Regions from separate parts of the Psychrobacillus sp. FSL H8-0484 genome, predicted to be linked through region 1. Evidence: riboswitches for the same ligand, from Rfam matches in the RefSeq annotation. Region 1 holds a riboswitch; each other region holds the start of a gene.
The links. Region 1 has a riboswitch for S-adenosylmethionine ahead of MHH81_RS00920 (O-acetylhomoserine aminocarboxypropyltransferase/cysteine synthase family protein). Riboswitches for the same ligand answer to the same signal wherever they lie in the genome.

Region 1 (4,294 bases):
CCTTCTTTTTTCGCTTTTCTAACATCTTCTAAAGAAATCCCATCAATTCCAACAACTCTTACGTCCTTCCAGTTTGGTTGCTTACCAAAAGCAAGTGCACTTAAAATCATTAGCTTTCGGAATGCATCTTGACCAGAAATGTCGTTATACGGATCTGCTTCTGCATAACCAAGGGCCTGTGCTTCCGTTAGGGCATCGCCAAACTGGCATTCATCTAAACGCATTTGCGTTAGAATATAGTTCGAAGTCCCATTTAAAATCCCTTGAATCTTCTTCACCGAATTCACTTGAAGTAAATTTTTCAGTGTTTTAATAACCGGAACCCCACCTGCAGTAGTCGCTTCAAACCCGACATAGACACCACGTGATTTTGAGCGTTCTTGTAGGGGGATACTATATTTAGAAAACATCACTTTATTTGCCGTAATAACGTGACACCCTTTGTCAATCGCTCTACATAAATAGCTATACGCTGGTTCTTCATTGACTATAGCTTCAAAGACAACTTGAAGGCCAGGGATATTCATAATATCCTCGAAATTATCTGTCACAAGTACTCCAGGCGTTTCTGGTCTATCTTTCGATAAATTATTAATAAGAATGGCACTAATTTCAATATCCAATCCTAACGATTTTTTTAAGTCTTCTCTTTTTTCATTCACAATATGATAAATCCCTTGGCCAACTGTTCCAAAACCTAAGATTGCCGCTTTTATTTTTGCCATACTTTCTCCTCCAAATGAATCTGCACAATTGAGTTCAAATATTCATATTCTAATAAAACACCAACCGAACATTGATTGACTATTTTACATATTGTAGACTATTTTCTCTCAACTAACAACAAAATTCTATCTAGAGAGGACATTTGTTTTCCCTACGAGTACTTTATCTAGTGCGTTTTGCAAGTCTTCCACTGCTTCTAACCCTACAGACAAGCGAATTAAGTCCTCTGTAACACCTGATCTTACTAAGTCTTCAGGAGTTAATTGTTGGTGTGTGGTAGATGCAGGGTGAATAATTAACGATTTTGCATCACCTACGTTTGCTACATGCGACCAAATTTCAATGTTATCGATAATATGTCGGCCAGCTTCTTTTCCACCCTTTACCCCAAATGTAAGAATCGAACCAAAGCCATTGTATAAATACTTTTGTGCCAGTTCATAAGATGGATGCTCTTCTAATCCTAAGTAGTTAACCCATTCAACACCCTCGTGATTGGATAAATAATCTGCAATTTTTTGAGCGTTTTCATTGTGCTTAGGAACGCGTAAATGAAGTGTTTCTAACCCTTGAAGGAAAGAAAATGCTGCATCTGGGCTTAAGGATGGACCAAAATCACGAAGCAATTGAACGCGTAGTTTAATCGCAAATGCTACGGTAGGCACATCAATGCCATATCGCAAGCCGTGATAGGTTACGTCTGGTTCTGTGAATCCAGGGAACTTCTCTGAATCCCAATTAAAGTTTCCTCCGTCTACTACTACTCCTCCGATTGTTGTACCGTGACCACCAATCCATTTCGTCGCAGAGTGGATGACTACATGAGCACCGTGTTTAATCGGATTCGAGCCATATGGTGTTGCGAATGTATTATCTACTAAAAGAGGAACTCCTACTTCATTTGCAATCGCTGCCACTTTTTGAACATCTAACACGTTCAAACTTGGGTTACCAATAATCTCAGCGAAAAATCCTTTTGTTTTTTCTGTAACTGCTGCTCGGAAATTTTCTGGGTCTGTGGAATCTACAAATTTAACTGTAATTCCATAGCGTGGCAATGTATGTGCAAATAAATTAAAGGTACCACCGTACAAGTTTTCCGCTGCAATGATTTCGTCTCCTGCTCCCGCAATATTCAAAATAGAAAATGCAATTGCTGCCATTCCAGAAGAAAGGGCAACTGCTGCTGTTCCACCTTCTAGTAGAGCAATTCGCTGTTCAAAAACATCTACAGTAGGATTTGTAATACGAGAGTAAATATTACCAAATTCTTTTAAAGCAAATAAATTTTGTGCATGCTCTGTGTCACGAAATACAAAAGAAGTCGTTTTGTGAATTGGAACTGCTCGTGAACCTGTTACTGGATCTGGTTGTTGACCACCGTGTAAAAGAAGTGTTTCTGGTTGAAGATTTGTCATTTGAATTCCTCCTAGAAAGTAGTTTAGATGGATACTTCGGAGACGGGAGAGGATTGAGAACAAACAAAAACCCCTCTTCAATTTAGAAGAGGGGTGCGATTTCGCATGTTCCTCCTCTTATCTTCCAAATTCGTAACCTGAATTTGTAGGATGTAGCACCTTTCCAAGTTTAGAACTTGTTGGTTGCCGGGCATCGTAGGGCCTAGTCCCTCCGCCACTCTTGATAAGAGTATTAGATTATTTTTCCATCTTGTTACACAGTATATGATTCTATTTATCTGTTCGTCAAGTGTTTTTCACAAAAATTCTGAAACTTCTTTGTACTTGATACGTTTAATATAGTGGAATACTTTTTGGGGAGTGACATACGATGGTAATTTGGAGTATTAGCATCATAGTAATTAGCTATTTAATTGGAGCTATGCATGGTTCAAAGGTAGCCCAATTTTTTAGTGGAGTGAATATTAAAAAAGAAGGCTTAAAAAACTCTGGTGCCTCCAATGCAGCAATTGTTCTTGGAATGAAGTACGGGATGTTAGTTGCAGCAATCGATATTTTAAAAGGTGTGTTCGTTATTATCGGTGTCCGCTTTTTTACAGAGCAATTTGCTACTTTTTCAATTATCGAGTTGGATTTATTGCTTTATCTAGCTGGTGCCGCAGTCATTTTAGGACATAACTTCCCTATTTACACTCGTTTTAAAGGTGGAAAAGGGACTGCATCCATTATTGGTGTGCTTCTGGCTATTCATTGGCCTATTGGGCTAATCGGTCTTTTATTATTAATTGGTGCTACTTTTTTAACAGATTATTTATTAATTGGTGTATTTGTATTTTACTTTGTATTTGTGGGTGCTTCTATTTGGACTGCAGATGGAGTTGCACCAATTGCAATTGCTGCACTTTTATTATTCATGGCGTCTATTTTGCATATCGAAAACTTCCAACGCTTAGCTAGGAAAGAAGAGCCAAGGATATCTGCATTTCTAAGGAAAAAGAAGACTTCCATGTAAATGAAATGGGTGATTTGCATAAACAAAAAGAAGAGGTGGATTGTGCTTATACCTTTATTAGTGATTGCTTCTAGCGGAATCGGTATGTGGATGCTTACTAGTAAATGGATCAATGATGGACTGGAACCTAAAGCAGATGGCTCGAATGAATACGCCATCGTTTTTGGTGCCAAAGTGAAGGTAGGCAATATCCCTTCCCTCGCGTTACGTTATAGATTGGAATCTGCACTAACTTATGCTACAGAAAATCCGCATGTGAAGCTTGTATTGTCTGGTGGACAAGGACCGGACGAAGACATCGAAGAAGCTGCGGTCATGAAAGCTTTTCTATTGGAGCACGGAATAGCGGAAGATAGACTTATCGTAGAGGATCAATCTACTTCTACTTATGAGAATTTGCTATTTTCTCAAAAGCTCCTTCCGAAAAACGTAGAATCCGTAACGATTATTACAAGTGACTACCATTTACAACGTGCGAAAATTCTTGCAGAAGAGATCGATTGGGACGCAGATGTTGTAGCAGCTAAGACACCAAAAATTAGCGAAATGAAGTCGCGTTTACGTGAACGCGCTGCATTACTGAAAACCTATATTGTAGGGAAATGACTCCGAATGTGTACGTTTAGGGTCATTTTTTGTCGTGTTCATTTCCGTCGAGACCGCTCTCGTTTGTACACGCGGGCTCTCGCATAGACATGGTGAGCTCTCGTAAGAGTGTAATTGCTCTCGGATCAACCTAGATTGCTCTTGTTCGGACGCAATTTATCTAGCAAAGGATGATATTTCAACCTGTAAATAGTACTTTATTAATTCATTTAAAAAAGGCTTCCAATTCCTCGGAAGCCTTTCTATTTCAAATTTTCTTCGTATGGTATCCCTTATCCCCATATGGCTGTAATTGTTCCATCCATTTGTCCAATAGCTTTTCTAGTTCTTTCTTTTCAGACGTGGAATGATTTTTAGATGCTTTATATACTTCTATTTGCTCGATTTCAAATGCTTCTTTACCGAATTGTTTCCAATCTTCTTGGAGTAATCGATTAGTATGCGTTCCTGTTTCTAACGTGAATTTGGTGCCATTTAATGTTTTGAAGTTTCGTGTAGAAGCGACAAACTTTTTTCCGTTTTGTTTGTTCGT
Region 2 (4,294 bases), 3.9 Mb from region 1:
CTAATGGATTATCGGAAACCGCCGATTTAATGGAAGCGGGTGCTTCTTCCTTTGTTTCTCCTTTTGGTTGACATCCTGTTAAAAAGACACCAATTATTAATAGTACTGATAAGATCCAATGTATTTTTGTTTTCATGATCTTTCTCCTTTTTCTGTTCCCAATAAAGCGGGAATATTTTTAGTGTATTCCGGATAGATAATTCCTTTTTCTGTAATTATTGCTGTAATGTATTTGCCAGGTGTGACATCAAATGCAGGATTAAATACTTTTGTATTTAATGGGGCTACTTGCTTTCCTGCAACATGTGTTATTTCATCTGATGGACGTTCTTCAATCGGTATTTCTTTTCCATTTTCAATAGTTAAATCAAAAGTGGAAGACGGTGCAGCCACATAAAACGGAATTTGATATGCAGCCGCTAATAAAGCCAAGTTAAGTGTTCCAATTTTATTAGCAGTATCACCGTTTGCAACTATTCGGTCTGCTCCAACTATAATTGCTTCAATTCCTTTTGCACCGATTGTATGTGCGGCCATACTGTCTGTTATCAGCGTAACGTCAACACCTGATTGCTGAAGTTCCCAAACAGTCAGTCGTGAACCTTGAAATACTGGCCTAGTTTCACAAGCAAATACTTCAAACCGTTTTCCTCGTTCGCTTCCAAGATGGAAAGGGGCTAACGCAGTTCCATATTTTGCTGTTGCAATAGATCCTGCATTGCATATAGTCAAAACTTTCGTCTGATTTTCAAGTAAGGAGAGGGCAAATTCACCAATATTTCGGCATGATGCTTCGTCTTCCTTATGAATGACGATAGCTTCCTCTAACAACAGTTCCTTCGCTTCTTGTATAGTTGCTGCATCTTTAGCTACTCTTTGCAAACGATCTAACGCCCAAACTAAATTGACGGCTGTTGGTCTTGATTCCCCTAAATACAAGGCATCCTTTTCCAAATGCTGATAGAACTCTTCCAATGTATTTGTTTCGTAATGCTGAGCAGCTCTAGCTAAGCCATATGCAGCTGTAATACCAATAGCAGGAGCCCCTCGTACTTTTAAAGTAACAATTGCATCGTACACATCTTCTATTGTTTCTAGTGTTAAATAGTCAACTTCAAGAGGTAATTTCTGCTGATTTATAATTCTAAGTTTCTTATTGGTCCACTCTATCGATAACGGAATACTCATTTGTGTAACTCCTCAAGTAATGCAATTACTGCATGAATAGATTTAATTTCATTGCGTTTTAATATGAGTGCTTCCCCTATTTGTAAAGCCTGTTTTTTGAAAAGGATTCGTTTTTCGTCATCTGCAATCCCATCTAAATCCTTCACATGTGCTAACCCGATTGTACGTCGAATTAATTCACAACCAGCAAAGCCTAGTGTATCGGTGAAAATTTTATCCACTACGTACTCTTCAAATCCCTCAGTATCTTTATAGGATTCAATACCTTTTGATTTCCATAGTGTAGAAAAGTTGGATGAAAACACTTTCCACGTTTGTTCGATATGATCGAGAATCACAATTCGCTCTTCCGCTTCTCTTGTAATGGATTGCACCATAATATTTGCTAAAAATAACCCAACATCGAATCCCATAGGTCCATAAAAAGCAAACTCTGGGTCTATCACCTTCGTTTCAGTTTCGCTAGCAAAAATACTTCCTGTATGTAAATCTCCATGAAGTAATGCTTCCGCTTCCGTCAAGAAACTTTTCTTCAATTTCGCGACTTCCAATTTTAAGGGCCCATTATTCCAAATAGCTTCCACTTCTTCTCTCAACGAAGGTTCATAGTCATTTGTATCGTGATCAAAAAATGGATCCGTGAAAATAAGATCTTCTGTAATTTTACATAGCTCTGGATTTGAAAACTCGGACACTAGTCGTTTTTTTTCAAACGGGTGTAATGCAAAATCAGATGTATGGAAAAGCGTTTGAGCAAGATACTCCCCAATATCCTTTGATAGCTTCGGATAAGATTCATAATGAATTAATCCTTCCCGTGCAATTTTTAAATGGGATAAATCCTCCATAACCGTAATTGCAAGTTCCTCGTCGCTCGCGTATACAGTCGGAACCAATCCAGTCGCAAATTCACCGTGTTTTTTTAATGCATTTGCTTCAATTACGGCACGTTTTAACGTTAGTGGCCAGCTTTCTCCAATCACTTTTGCATATGGCAATGCCTGTTTGATAATGAGACTTTTCTCTCCATTACATTCCTTTATGTGAAACACATAATTTAGGTTACCATCCCCAATTTCGCGACAATCTAACTCCGAGTCCTTTGGAAAGAAATTCAGTTCTTTCGCATATAAAATTGCACGATCTTCTGTTAATGATTCATATTGATTTTTTGTAGTTATCATCATTCTTCTCTACCTTTCATTTACAAAATAAAAAGCCTCTTTCAAAAGAAAGAGGCGTAGAATAAGAGACTTCTCGCCTCTTATCTTTCAGAAAGTTACCTTTCTGATGGAATTAGCACCGTGCCTTACGAGAATATTCATCTCAGCGCGAAAAGCGCCCCGTTTCACAACGGTATTATGGTCGGTTGCTGGGCTTCATCGGGCCATTACCCTCTGCCTGCTCTTGATAAGAGTGCTATTACTTACAAATTTATGCTATTTGAAATGAATCCTAGCATATTAGAAAAAGAGTTGTCAATAATTTAATTCAATAAAAAAAACATTCTAAAAATTCTATTGACAATGTTTCTGTTGCATGAAATAATCATAATTAATTTGACAAAACTAATCTCAATTGAATAAATTTTTCTTATTTAGAGCAGGTGGAGGGACAAGCCCTATGATACCCGGCAACCGGTCTAGTTACTAGACACGGTGCTAATTCTTGCAGTCCATTGACTGGGAAATAAGAAGTCGTTAAACCTTTAACCTCTTCTTATTTGAAGAGGTTTTTTATTTCTAGAAAAGCGAAAGGCTCCGGCTTAGCCCGCAACTGCGACGAGCTTTGCAGAAGCCCTTGAGCCAAAGTGAAGTTGATTTTATCTTAAAGGATTGTGATGAATAATGAGTAGTGTAACCTCTCTTTATCAGGTGTACGGTAAGCCCGGATCTTTTGAAAAAAAAGCAGAGGGTATCGCACTTGGTTTAACAGTTGGATCCTGGACGGACTTACCATTACTTGAACAGGAACAATTAAAACAGCATAAAGGAAATGTTGTTTCGATTACAGAATTTGAGCATATTCACCATCCGCTCAAACCAGACCAAATCAAAGCGGAAATAAAAATAGAATATCCTAGTGCTAATTTCTCGGCAGATTTACCAGCCATTTTAACAACTGTTTTTGGCAAACTATCGCTCGATGGTGAAGTGAAGCTTTTAGATTTAGAATTTTCTCCAGAGCTTTTGACTAACTTTCCAGGACCAAGATTCGGTATTGATAGTATCCGTGAGCTACTAGGGGTGTATGGCCGCCCCCTCATCATGAGTATATTCAAGGGAGTAATTGGTCGAGATATTAATTACTTAGCAGATCAACTTCGACACCAAGCGCTCGGAGGAGTTGATCTCGTAAAAGATGATGAAATTCTTTTTGACAATCCGCTTACTCCTTTTGAGAAACGTGTCACAACTGCTCAAGAAGTATTGCATCAAGTGTATGAAGAAACCGGACACCGAACGCTCTATGCCGTTAACTTATCTGGACGAACATCCGGATTAAAAGCAAAAGCACAAAAAGCAAAAGAACTTGGAGCAGATGCTCTTTTATTTAACGTCCATGCATATGGCCTTGATGTACTTCAAGAACTAGTGGAAGACCCGAATATCCAATTACCGTTTATGGCGCATCCCGCTTATAGCGGTGCATTCACATCTTCCCCATTTTACGGGGTTGCGACTCCACTACTACTTGGAAAATTAACACGTTATGCAGGAGCAGATTTTTCATTATTCCCTTCACCTTATGGTAGCGTTGCACTAGAAAAAACAGCTGCACTCTCGCTTGGTGAAGAATTGACCAAAGTAAGTACAGTAAAACGAAGCTTTCCAGTACCTTCTGCAGGTATTCACCCCGGCTTAGTTCCGCTATTAATCGAGGACTATGGAATCGATAGCATTATTAATGCTGGTGGAGGCGTCCATGGTCATCCTGCAGGTGCTACTGGAGGAGGACTCGCTTTTAGGCAAGCTGTATCGGCTGTACTTGACGGAATTCCTCTTTCAGAAGCTGCAAAACAATATAGTGAATTAAAAAAAGCAATTGAACTGTGGGGGTAAGCATTATGAGCAAGCTAGTCATCTTTTGTGATTTTGATGGCACT
Region 3 (4,294 bases), 2.8 Mb from region 1:
TTTTACGACCTGTTAAACCAGCATCTCCTTGAGGTCCACCAATTACAAATCGGCCAGTTGGATTGATAAAGTATTTTGTATTTTCATCGATTAAATGAGCAGGAACAATAGGTTTGATTACTACTTCTTTTAAATCTTTTTGAATTTGCTCTAGCGTTATTTCTGGATGATGTTGTGTAGAAATAACAATCGTATCAATACGAACTGGATTATTATTCTCATCATATTCCACTGTTACTTGCGTTTTACCATCTGGGCGTAAATAATCTAATGTTTCATCTTTACGCACTTCTGCTAAACGACGTGCCAGTTTATGCGCTAAGCTAATTGGAAGCGGCATAAGTTCTGGTGTTTCATTACAAGCATAACCAAACATTAGACCTTGGTCACCTGCACCGATTGCTTCAATGTCTGAATCCGTCATAGATCCTTCACGAGCTTCTAAAGCTTGGTCAACACCCATTGCAATGTCAGCAGACTGCTCATCAATTGAAGTTAAAACTGCTGAAGTTTCAGAGTCAAAACCATATTTTGCACGAGTATATCCAATTTCTTTAATAGTAGAACGAACCACTTTAGGGATGTCTACATAAGTAGAAGTTGTGATTTCTCCTGCAACTAATACAAGACCAGTAGTAACGCTTGTTTCACAAGCAACACGTGCATTTGGATCTTCCGTTAAAATTGCATCTAAAATAGCATCAGAAATTTGATCACAGATTTTATCTGGATGCCCTTCTGTTACTGATTCCGATGTAAATAATCGACGTTGTGTCATAGATTGTTCCTCCTATATCCTGCGAGATTTCTCTCAAGAATTGATACGGTACTCATTCCCATGTCAAGCCATTTCAATTAGATTAAACTTGAAGCCGTTTCGGACTTGGCACACAAGGATAAAGGGCGATGTTAAATAAAAAAACCTCCCGCTCACGCAAAAATACATGAGGAAAGGATTAATATCATAAGCACCTTTCACTCTTATCAATCAAGGGATTTCACCTTGTCTCAGGTTGGGCACCTTTGTAATGAAATTGCTAATTACAGGTTGCCGGGTTTCATAGGGCCTGACCCCTCCACCAGCTCGGGATAAGAGTATCCGTTCAATTTACCATCATACGTACTTAGTAAGTAGAAGTCAAGCGTTATTTTGAAAAGTTTTCACATATGCAAAAAATATTCAATTCATTAGTGTAGACTAATTAGTTAAATGTGTTATACTATTTCACATATCAATGAAAAATCCTCTAAACAAGAGGCAATAATTAAAAAAAGGATGGTAAGACAACATGAATTCAATCGATACTGTGAGTGAACTGAACGAATTGTTAGCTGGTAACAACATTAGCGTTCAATTATCAGTACCACAACTTGTAGAAAAGGCAACATCTAGAGGAGAAGCAGTTTTAACTTCTACTGGAGCGGTAAAAGCAGAGACAGGTAAATACACAGGTCGTTCTCCACAAGATAAATATATTGTTGAAGAAGCTATCTCCAAAGATAAAATCGATTGGGGTTCAGTAAACCAACCTATCTCCTCTGAAATTTTCGAAGCATTATATATTAAAGTGACAGAGTATTTAAAGGAACAAGATGAATTATTTGTATTTAAAGGATTTGCTGGTGCAGACAAAGCATCCCGTCTAAGCATTCAAGTAATCAATGAATATGCATGGCACAATTTATTTGCACATCAATTATTCATCCGCCCTTCATCAGAGGAGCTTTCATCTCACGAAGCGGATTTTACAGTTATAAGTGCTCCTAACTTTAAAGCAGACCCTGCAGTTGATGGAACTAAATCAGAAACCTTCATCATCGTATCTATGGAAAAACGTGTTGTTCTAATTGGTGGTACAGAATATGCTGGAGAAATGAAAAAATCTATTTTCTCTATTATGAACTATTTATTACCAGAACAAAACATTTTACCAATGCACTGTTCAGCAAATGTTGGGGAAGAAGGCGATGTAGCTTTATTCTTCGGTCTGTCTGGAACAGGTAAAACAACACTTTCTGCTGATGCTGGACGACAATTAATCGGAGATGACGAGCATGGTTGGTCAGATAATGGTGTATTTAATATAGAAGGTGGATGCTATGCAAAATGTATCGACCTAACTCGTGAAAATGAGCCACAAATCTATGACGCGATTACATTCGGTACTGTTTTAGAGAACGTAGTAGTTGATGCAGAAACTCGCATTGCAATCTATGCGGATAACTCTTTAACTGAAAACACACGTGCAGCATACCCAATCCAAAATATCGAAAACATTGTAGATCCTTCTGTAGCAGGTCACCCTAACACAATTGTTTTCTTAACTGCTGATGCATTTGGCGTACTGCCTCCAATCAGTAAATTAACGAAAGAACAAGCGATGTACCACTTTTTAAGCGGATTTACATCTAAACTGGCAGGAACTGAACGCGGAATCACATCACCACAACCAGCATTCTCAACTTGCTTTGGTTCTCCTTTCTTACCATTACACGCAACTGTGTATGCAGAAATGCTTGGGAAGAAAATCGATGAGCATGGTGCACAAGTATTCCTAGTAAATACTGGTTGGACTGGTGGCGAATATGGAGTAGGTAGCCGAATGAAACTGGCTTATACTCGTACAATGGTTCGCGCTGCAATTGACGGAAAACTAACTAATGTAGAAACAGCTAAAGATGAAATATTCGGTCTTGAAATCCCTACACATATTGAGGGCGTACCATCTGAAGTATTAATTCCACGTAATGCATGGGCAGATAAAGAAGCTTACGACACAAAAGCTGCGGACCTTGCACAAGCTTTCCGTGAAAACTTTAACAAATTCGGTACAGTATCAGAAGACATTTCGCTTAAGGGCGGTCCAATAGCATAATCATCCTCAAGCTAGCACAGTTATTGTGCTCCGTTGGGTGCAAGTTGTTATCACCTTAAGTAAGTGCAAATAATACAAAAAGGGATGCCCTAAAGCCGTTTTTAAACGGCATTTAAGGCATCCCTTTATTCTTCATAATCATCATGGAAATTTGAGATAGATGATCTAGGAAAAAGTGCAGAAAACTCCGTTGCTTTTTCTTTATCCACATTGTACAAAGTAATTTCAGAGCCATAATGACCTATTTCTAATCGTTCATCACCATTCACGTGAAAAAACATTTTAAACCATTTTAAGCCACCTTTCGGATCTATAGAATAATTACAGAAGAAAAGGCGATTATCTTCACTTAAATTGATCGTAAATACTTTCATTAAACCTTCATTTATTACGTTTACTGCCTTTGCCCCTAATTCATTCACTACTTCCTGCTCTTCCATCCAACAATGTATTATTAATTCAGTAAATTCAGTAGTGTATTGTTCCCATATATTTTTCCAAAAACTAGTATCAACTGGACATGAAGACTTTCCTTCTACACTACTCGATTCAATTGTAACGGTAATATTACCCATTAACTAATCCCCTTTCTGCATTTTCATCCACACACATGCATCCTTCACCACTTGGCGGTTCACTTTGCTCGGGAAAAAATGCGTAAATTCAGGGTAATACCATGTTTCTACCACTTTGTTATTCCTTAATAATGCTTCTTCTAAGGCTTGAGCATGCTCAAATGAAACATTTGTATCCTGAAGCCCATGAATTATAAGCGTGGATGCGTGGATTTCCTCGATGAGCGCAAGAGCATTTCTGATTTCATATTCGTCTACTCGATTGGCCGGTGTACCACCAATAACACGCTTCATCATTCTTCTCATATCTTGTCTTTCCTCATAAGTTAAGAAAATATCCGATACTCCCGCCCAGGTTACAATGCTCGTAATATCTTTCCGCAGTATCGCAGTCCAAAGAGCCATGATCCCTCCACGAGAAAAAGCAAATAAATGAATGCGACTTGGTAGACAAAACTGTTTTAGAACATCCACTGCATAAACGGCATCCCAGCGATCCTCCCCACCAAATTCGTCCCTACCTTCTCCTCCACGATTTCCTCGGTAGTATGGCGCAAAGACAATGAAACCTTCGGATGCAATTTGAGCAATACGAGCAGGTCGAACCATCCCTATGCTTTGCATGCCTCCTCTACAATATAATATCCCTTCATACTTACCTTCCTTTTTAGGCGTTGCGAGTAATCCTTTCACTCTCAACCCACATGACCAATATGTAATTTCAGTTAAGCGGATATGTGGATTAGGAGATGGATACACACGAACTTTCTCAATTTCTCCATTTCCCTTCATACGTACTCACCTTTTCTAAGATTACTTTCATTCCATCATCCTTCATATGAA
Region 4 (4,294 bases), 3.4 Mb from region 1:
TTAAGCAAAATCCTTTGCAACTAGAACGAGAAAATGATGAGGGGAAAGTGGATGTGTTTGAAAGTCCAGAGGGACAAATTGAGCGCAATATATATTTGCTCGATGACTGGTTGCAAGTACGCGGAGTGAGGATTCCTATTTATGGTGTGATCGTATTGACGAACTCGAAGGTATTGGTAGTGGAGTCATCTGTGAAATATCCTACGATACTTCATCAAACGATTCCTGTGTTTCTGAGGAATATTACTCGAGAGAAAGTGTGTTTAGAGGTGGATGAAATGCATGAGTTAGCAGCGAAAATGGTGGCGAGCCATCAATCGTATTTTCCTTATCCCATGTGTGATCGATGGGGCATCCATCCGAATGATTTGCTGACTGGGGTTTGTTGTGAGAAGTGTGAAAAGTTCGGAATGGTGAAAAGGAAAAATGGCTGGAACTGTTTGAGGTGTGGTTATGTGGATCGACTCGCTCACGAGAAGGCGATTTGGGAGTGGTTTGTATTAGTTGGGGAGAGTATTAATAATCGGCAGTGTCGATATTTCTTAAAGTTGGAATCTTTCCAATCCGTTTCACGTATATTGAATTCAATGGAGCTTATGAGAGAGGGAACAGCAAAAAGAAATACAATTTATAAGTGGAATTGGGACTTAAATAGGTGAATCGGATAATAAAGTAGGATTATCGGATAATAAACGATCATAATCGGATGATTACCCATGAAAATTGGATAATAAATAAAAAGAATCGGATAATAACCAATTACAATCGGATAATCTTCTCATCTCAAATCAGAATATCTAGAAAATTCTAAACACATCTTGACGCTATAGTTGAATAAAGGTAGTATAATCCTAATATTAAAAAACTGAATAGTGAATTCTTATCAAGAGAAGCTGAGGGACTGGCCCTTTGAAGCTTCAGCAACCAGCCGAAAGGTCAGGTGCTAAATCCAGCAGACATATTATGGTCTGAAAGATGAGAAGGTACGAATATTGCATACTCGTAAAGCCTTCTTTTTCATAGAAGGCTTTTTTTGTATTTTAGAGAGGATGAGAGCGAATGGGATTGTTAGAGAAATTGCAAAGAAATATGTTAACTGCAGACGGTGCAATGGGGACACTGCTTTATTCATACGGAATTGATTATTGTAATGAAGAATTAAACATACAGAAACCTGAGATTGTAGAGAAGATTCATCAAGACTATATTGCTGCAGGAGCAGATATTATCCAAACGAATACATATGGAGCAAATGCGATTAAGTTGGCGCGATACGGGTTAGAGCATCAAGTGAAAGAAATCAATGAAGCGGCGATGCAAATTGCGAAGAGAGCAGCTGCACCAGGAGGACAATTTGTGCTTGGGACGATCGGTGGCATCCGAGGAATACGTAAGAGTGATGCTTCCATCAGTGAAATTATTGCAACGCTTGACCAGCAAGCAACTCAACTTTTATCGGGAAATCCAGATGGTTTACTGTTAGAGACGTACTATGATTTGGAGGAGCTAACTACCACTGTGACTCATTTGCGCAAGATGACGGATACGCCAATCATTGCCCAAGTATCGATGCATGAGCCAGGTATCTTGCAAAATGGCTTATCGCTAAATGAAGCCTTGCATCAGCTAGCAGCAATTGGGGCCGACATTGTAGGAGTCAATTGCCGATTAGGACCTCATCATACAATCCAAGCGTTTGAAGGGGTCACACTCCCTGAAAAAGCGTTTCTTTCAGCTTATCCAAATGCGAGTCTGCTCGATATAGAGGATGGACGTATTGTATATGAATCCGAAGCAGATTATTTTGGTAAAGCAGCATTATACCTAAGGGAAGCAGGTGTCCGGTTAATCGGTGGATGCTGTGGAACGACACCTAAACATATAGAAGCGGTGAAAAAAAGAATCGGTAATTTACCTCCGATTACAAATAAAATAGTAAAGCCGAAAACAGCCATTATTATTCAAGAAGCAGAGCCAACAATCAATCAGCCACTCCATGAAAAAGCGAAGACGGAAAGAACGATTATTGTTGAATTGGATACGCCACGACATTTGGATACATCTACTTTCATGGAAGGGGCTGATAAGCTTTATGCCGCTGGAATTGACGCAGTCACGATGGCAGATAATTCACTAGCTTCTCCGCGAATTAGCAATATGGCAATGGGATCCATGCTAAAGCTGCAAAATAATATTCGTCCACTTGCACATATTACTTGTCGTGATCGCAACTTGATTGGCTTGCAATCACATTTAATGGGGCTTGATGCACTTGGCATCCATGACATACTGGCTGTAACTGGCGATCCAACAAAAATTGGAGATTTCCCAGGTGCAACAAGTGTTTATGATGTCTCCAGCTTAGAGTTGCTTCAATTAATTAAACAGCTAAATGAAGGTATTTCATTCTCGGGAAAATCGCTTCGAAAAAAAGCAAACTTCTCCGTTGCAGCAGCTTTCAATCCAAATGTTCGCGTACTCGATCGTGCTATCAAGCGACTAGAGAAAAAAATAGAATGTGGAGCAGATTATTTCATCACGCAGCCTGTTTATACAAAAGAGAAATTGCATGAAATATATGAAGCAACCAAACATCTATCTACACCTATTTTCATTGGCATTATGCCGCTCACGAATAGCCGTAATTCGGAGTTCTTGCATAATGAAGTACCTGGTATAAAATTATCAGACGAAGTGCTGGAACGTATGCGCTTATGTGGCGAAGATAGAGAGCGCGCGACTGCGGAGGGTATACAAATTGCGAAAGAACTAATCGATACTGCTGCAGAATTATTTAACGGTATTTACATTATTACGCCGTTTTTCCGATACGATATGTCACTGGAATTGATTCGCTATATTAAAGAGTTTGATGAAAAGAAAGCGAGAGAAAACAGCTATGTCCAAACATCTAATTGAGCAGCAGCTACAAAATAGAATACTTATCATCGATGGTGCGATGGGTACGATGATTCAAAATGCCAACCTTTCCCCAGAAGATTTCGGTGGAGAAGAATACGACGGTTGTAATGAATATTTGAACATTATAAATCCAAATGTTATTGAACAAATTCATCGAGAATACTTAGAAGCTGGTGCTGATATCATCTGTACAAATACATTTGGTGGAACTCCAGTTGTGTTGAATGAATACAATCTTGGGGATCAAGCACATGATATTAACTTTCGCGCAGCGCAGCTTGCGAAGAAATGTACGGAAGAACTTTCTACACCAGAATGGCCGCGTTTTGTAGCTGGAGCAATTGGACCAACGACGAAAACATTGTCAGTCACTGGTGGAATTACGTTTGATGAATTAACGCATGACTTTTACGTACAAGCAAAAGCTTTAGTCGAAGGTGGATCCGATGTTATCTTACTAGAAACGAGTCAGGATATGCTGAATGTGAAAGCTGCTACAATCGGAATAAAACAGGCATTTGAAGAAACAGAAATAGAACTTCCTATTATGATTTCGGGCACAATCGAACCAATGGGAACGACGCTCGCTGGTCAAAGCATCGAAGCCTTCTACATTTCCATTGAGCATATCAAGCCACTTTCTGTTGGATTGAACTGTGCAACTGGACCTGAATTTATGACGGATCATATTCGTACCCTTTCCGAGCTTTCAAAAGGATATGTAAGCTGTTATCCGAATGCAGGGTTACCTGACGAAGAAGGGCATTATCATGAGTCACCAGAATCGCTCTCTAAAAAACTAAGAGGCTTTGCAGAAAAAGGTTGGCTAAATGTAGTCGGTGGATGCTGTGGAACAACTCCTGCACATATCCAAGCAGTTCGCGAAGCAGTGAAAGACCTTGCACCACGTAAACGAGCGGAAGCAGGTCATGGCCATGTTGTGTCTGGAATTGAACCCCTTCAATATGATGAATCGATGCGTCCTTTATTTATTGGAGAACGTACCAATGTTATTGGGTCTAGGAAGTTTAAACGATTGATTGTAGATGGGAAATTTGAAGAAGCTTCTGAAATTGCGCGTGCCCAAGTAAAAGGTGGGGCACATGTAATTGATATTTGTCTTGCAAACCCAGACCGAGATGAGCTGGAGGATATGACACATTTCATGAAAGAAGTCGTAAAAAAAGTGAAAGTGCCACTTGTCATTGATTCGACGGATGAAAATGTTATTGAAGAAGCATTGAAATATTCACAAGGAAAAACAATTATCAACTCGATTAATTTAGAGGACGGAGAAGAACGATTCGACGCGGTTATGCCACTTGTGAAAAAGTATGGAGCAGCAGTTGTAGTCGGAACGATTGATGAAGTT

Region 2: linked by a shared signal. The riboswitch ahead of MHH81_RS20140 (2,3-diketo-5-methylthiopentyl-1-phosphate enolase) and the one ahead of MHH81_RS00920 (O-acetylhomoserine aminocarboxypropyltransferase/cysteine synthase family protein) in region 1 are both predicted to bind S-adenosylmethionine.
Region 3: linked by a shared signal. The riboswitch ahead of metK (methionine adenosyltransferase) and the one ahead of MHH81_RS00920 (O-acetylhomoserine aminocarboxypropyltransferase/cysteine synthase family protein) in region 1 are both predicted to bind S-adenosylmethionine.
Region 4: linked by a shared signal. The riboswitch ahead of MHH81_RS17455 (bifunctional homocysteine S-methyltransferase/methylenetetrahydrofolate reductase) and the one ahead of MHH81_RS00920 (O-acetylhomoserine aminocarboxypropyltransferase/cysteine synthase family protein) in region 1 are both predicted to bind S-adenosylmethionine.

What each region holds. Positions count from the first base shown of each region.
Region 1 is NZ_JBBOSZ010000001.1:173,899-178,192, reverse strand. It holds gene MHH81_RS00925 (homoserine dehydrogenase) at 1-725, opposite strand, end outside; gene MHH81_RS00920 (O-acetylhomoserine aminocarboxypropyltransferase/cysteine synthase family protein) at 852-2,144, opposite strand; SAM riboswitch class I at 2,259-2,374, opposite strand; gene MHH81_RS00915 (glycerol-3-phosphate acyltransferase) at 2,515-3,156, shown strand; gene MHH81_RS00910 (YdcF family protein) at 3,199-3,762, shown strand; gene MHH81_RS00905 (GIY-YIG nuclease family protein) at 4,010-4,294, opposite strand, start outside.
Region 2 is NZ_JBBOSZ010000001.1:4,070,134-4,074,427, forward strand. It holds gene MHH81_RS20125 (sugar ABC transporter substrate-binding protein) at 1-136, opposite strand, end outside; gene mtnA (S-methyl-5-thioribose-1-phosphate isomerase) at 133-1,188, opposite strand; gene mtnK (S-methyl-5-thioribose kinase) at 1,185-2,375, opposite strand; SAM riboswitch class I at 2,450-2,605, opposite strand; SAM riboswitch class I at 2,779-2,884, shown strand; gene MHH81_RS20140 (2,3-diketo-5-methylthiopentyl-1-phosphate enolase) at 3,036-4,250, shown strand; gene MHH81_RS20145 (2-hydroxy-3-keto-5-methylthiopentenyl-1-phosphate phosphatase) at 4,256-4,294, shown strand, end outside.
Region 3 is NZ_JBBOSZ010000001.1:3,009,225-3,013,518, forward strand. It holds gene metK (methionine adenosyltransferase) at 1-778, opposite strand, end outside; SAM riboswitch class I at 979-1,096, opposite strand; gene pckA (phosphoenolpyruvate carboxykinase (ATP)) at 1,290-2,876, shown strand; gene MHH81_RS14590 (hypothetical protein) at 3,002-3,451, opposite strand; gene MHH81_RS14595 (alpha/beta hydrolase family protein) at 3,455-4,243, opposite strand; gene MHH81_RS14600 (NUDIX domain-containing protein) at 4,221-4,294, opposite strand, start outside.
Region 4 is NZ_JBBOSZ010000001.1:3,565,294-3,569,587, reverse strand. It holds gene MHH81_RS17460 (nuclease-related domain-containing protein) at 1-659, shown strand, start outside; SAM riboswitch class I at 878-982, shown strand; gene MHH81_RS17455 (bifunctional homocysteine S-methyltransferase/methylenetetrahydrofolate reductase) at 1,060-2,919, shown strand; gene metH (methionine synthase) at 2,900-4,294, shown strand, end outside.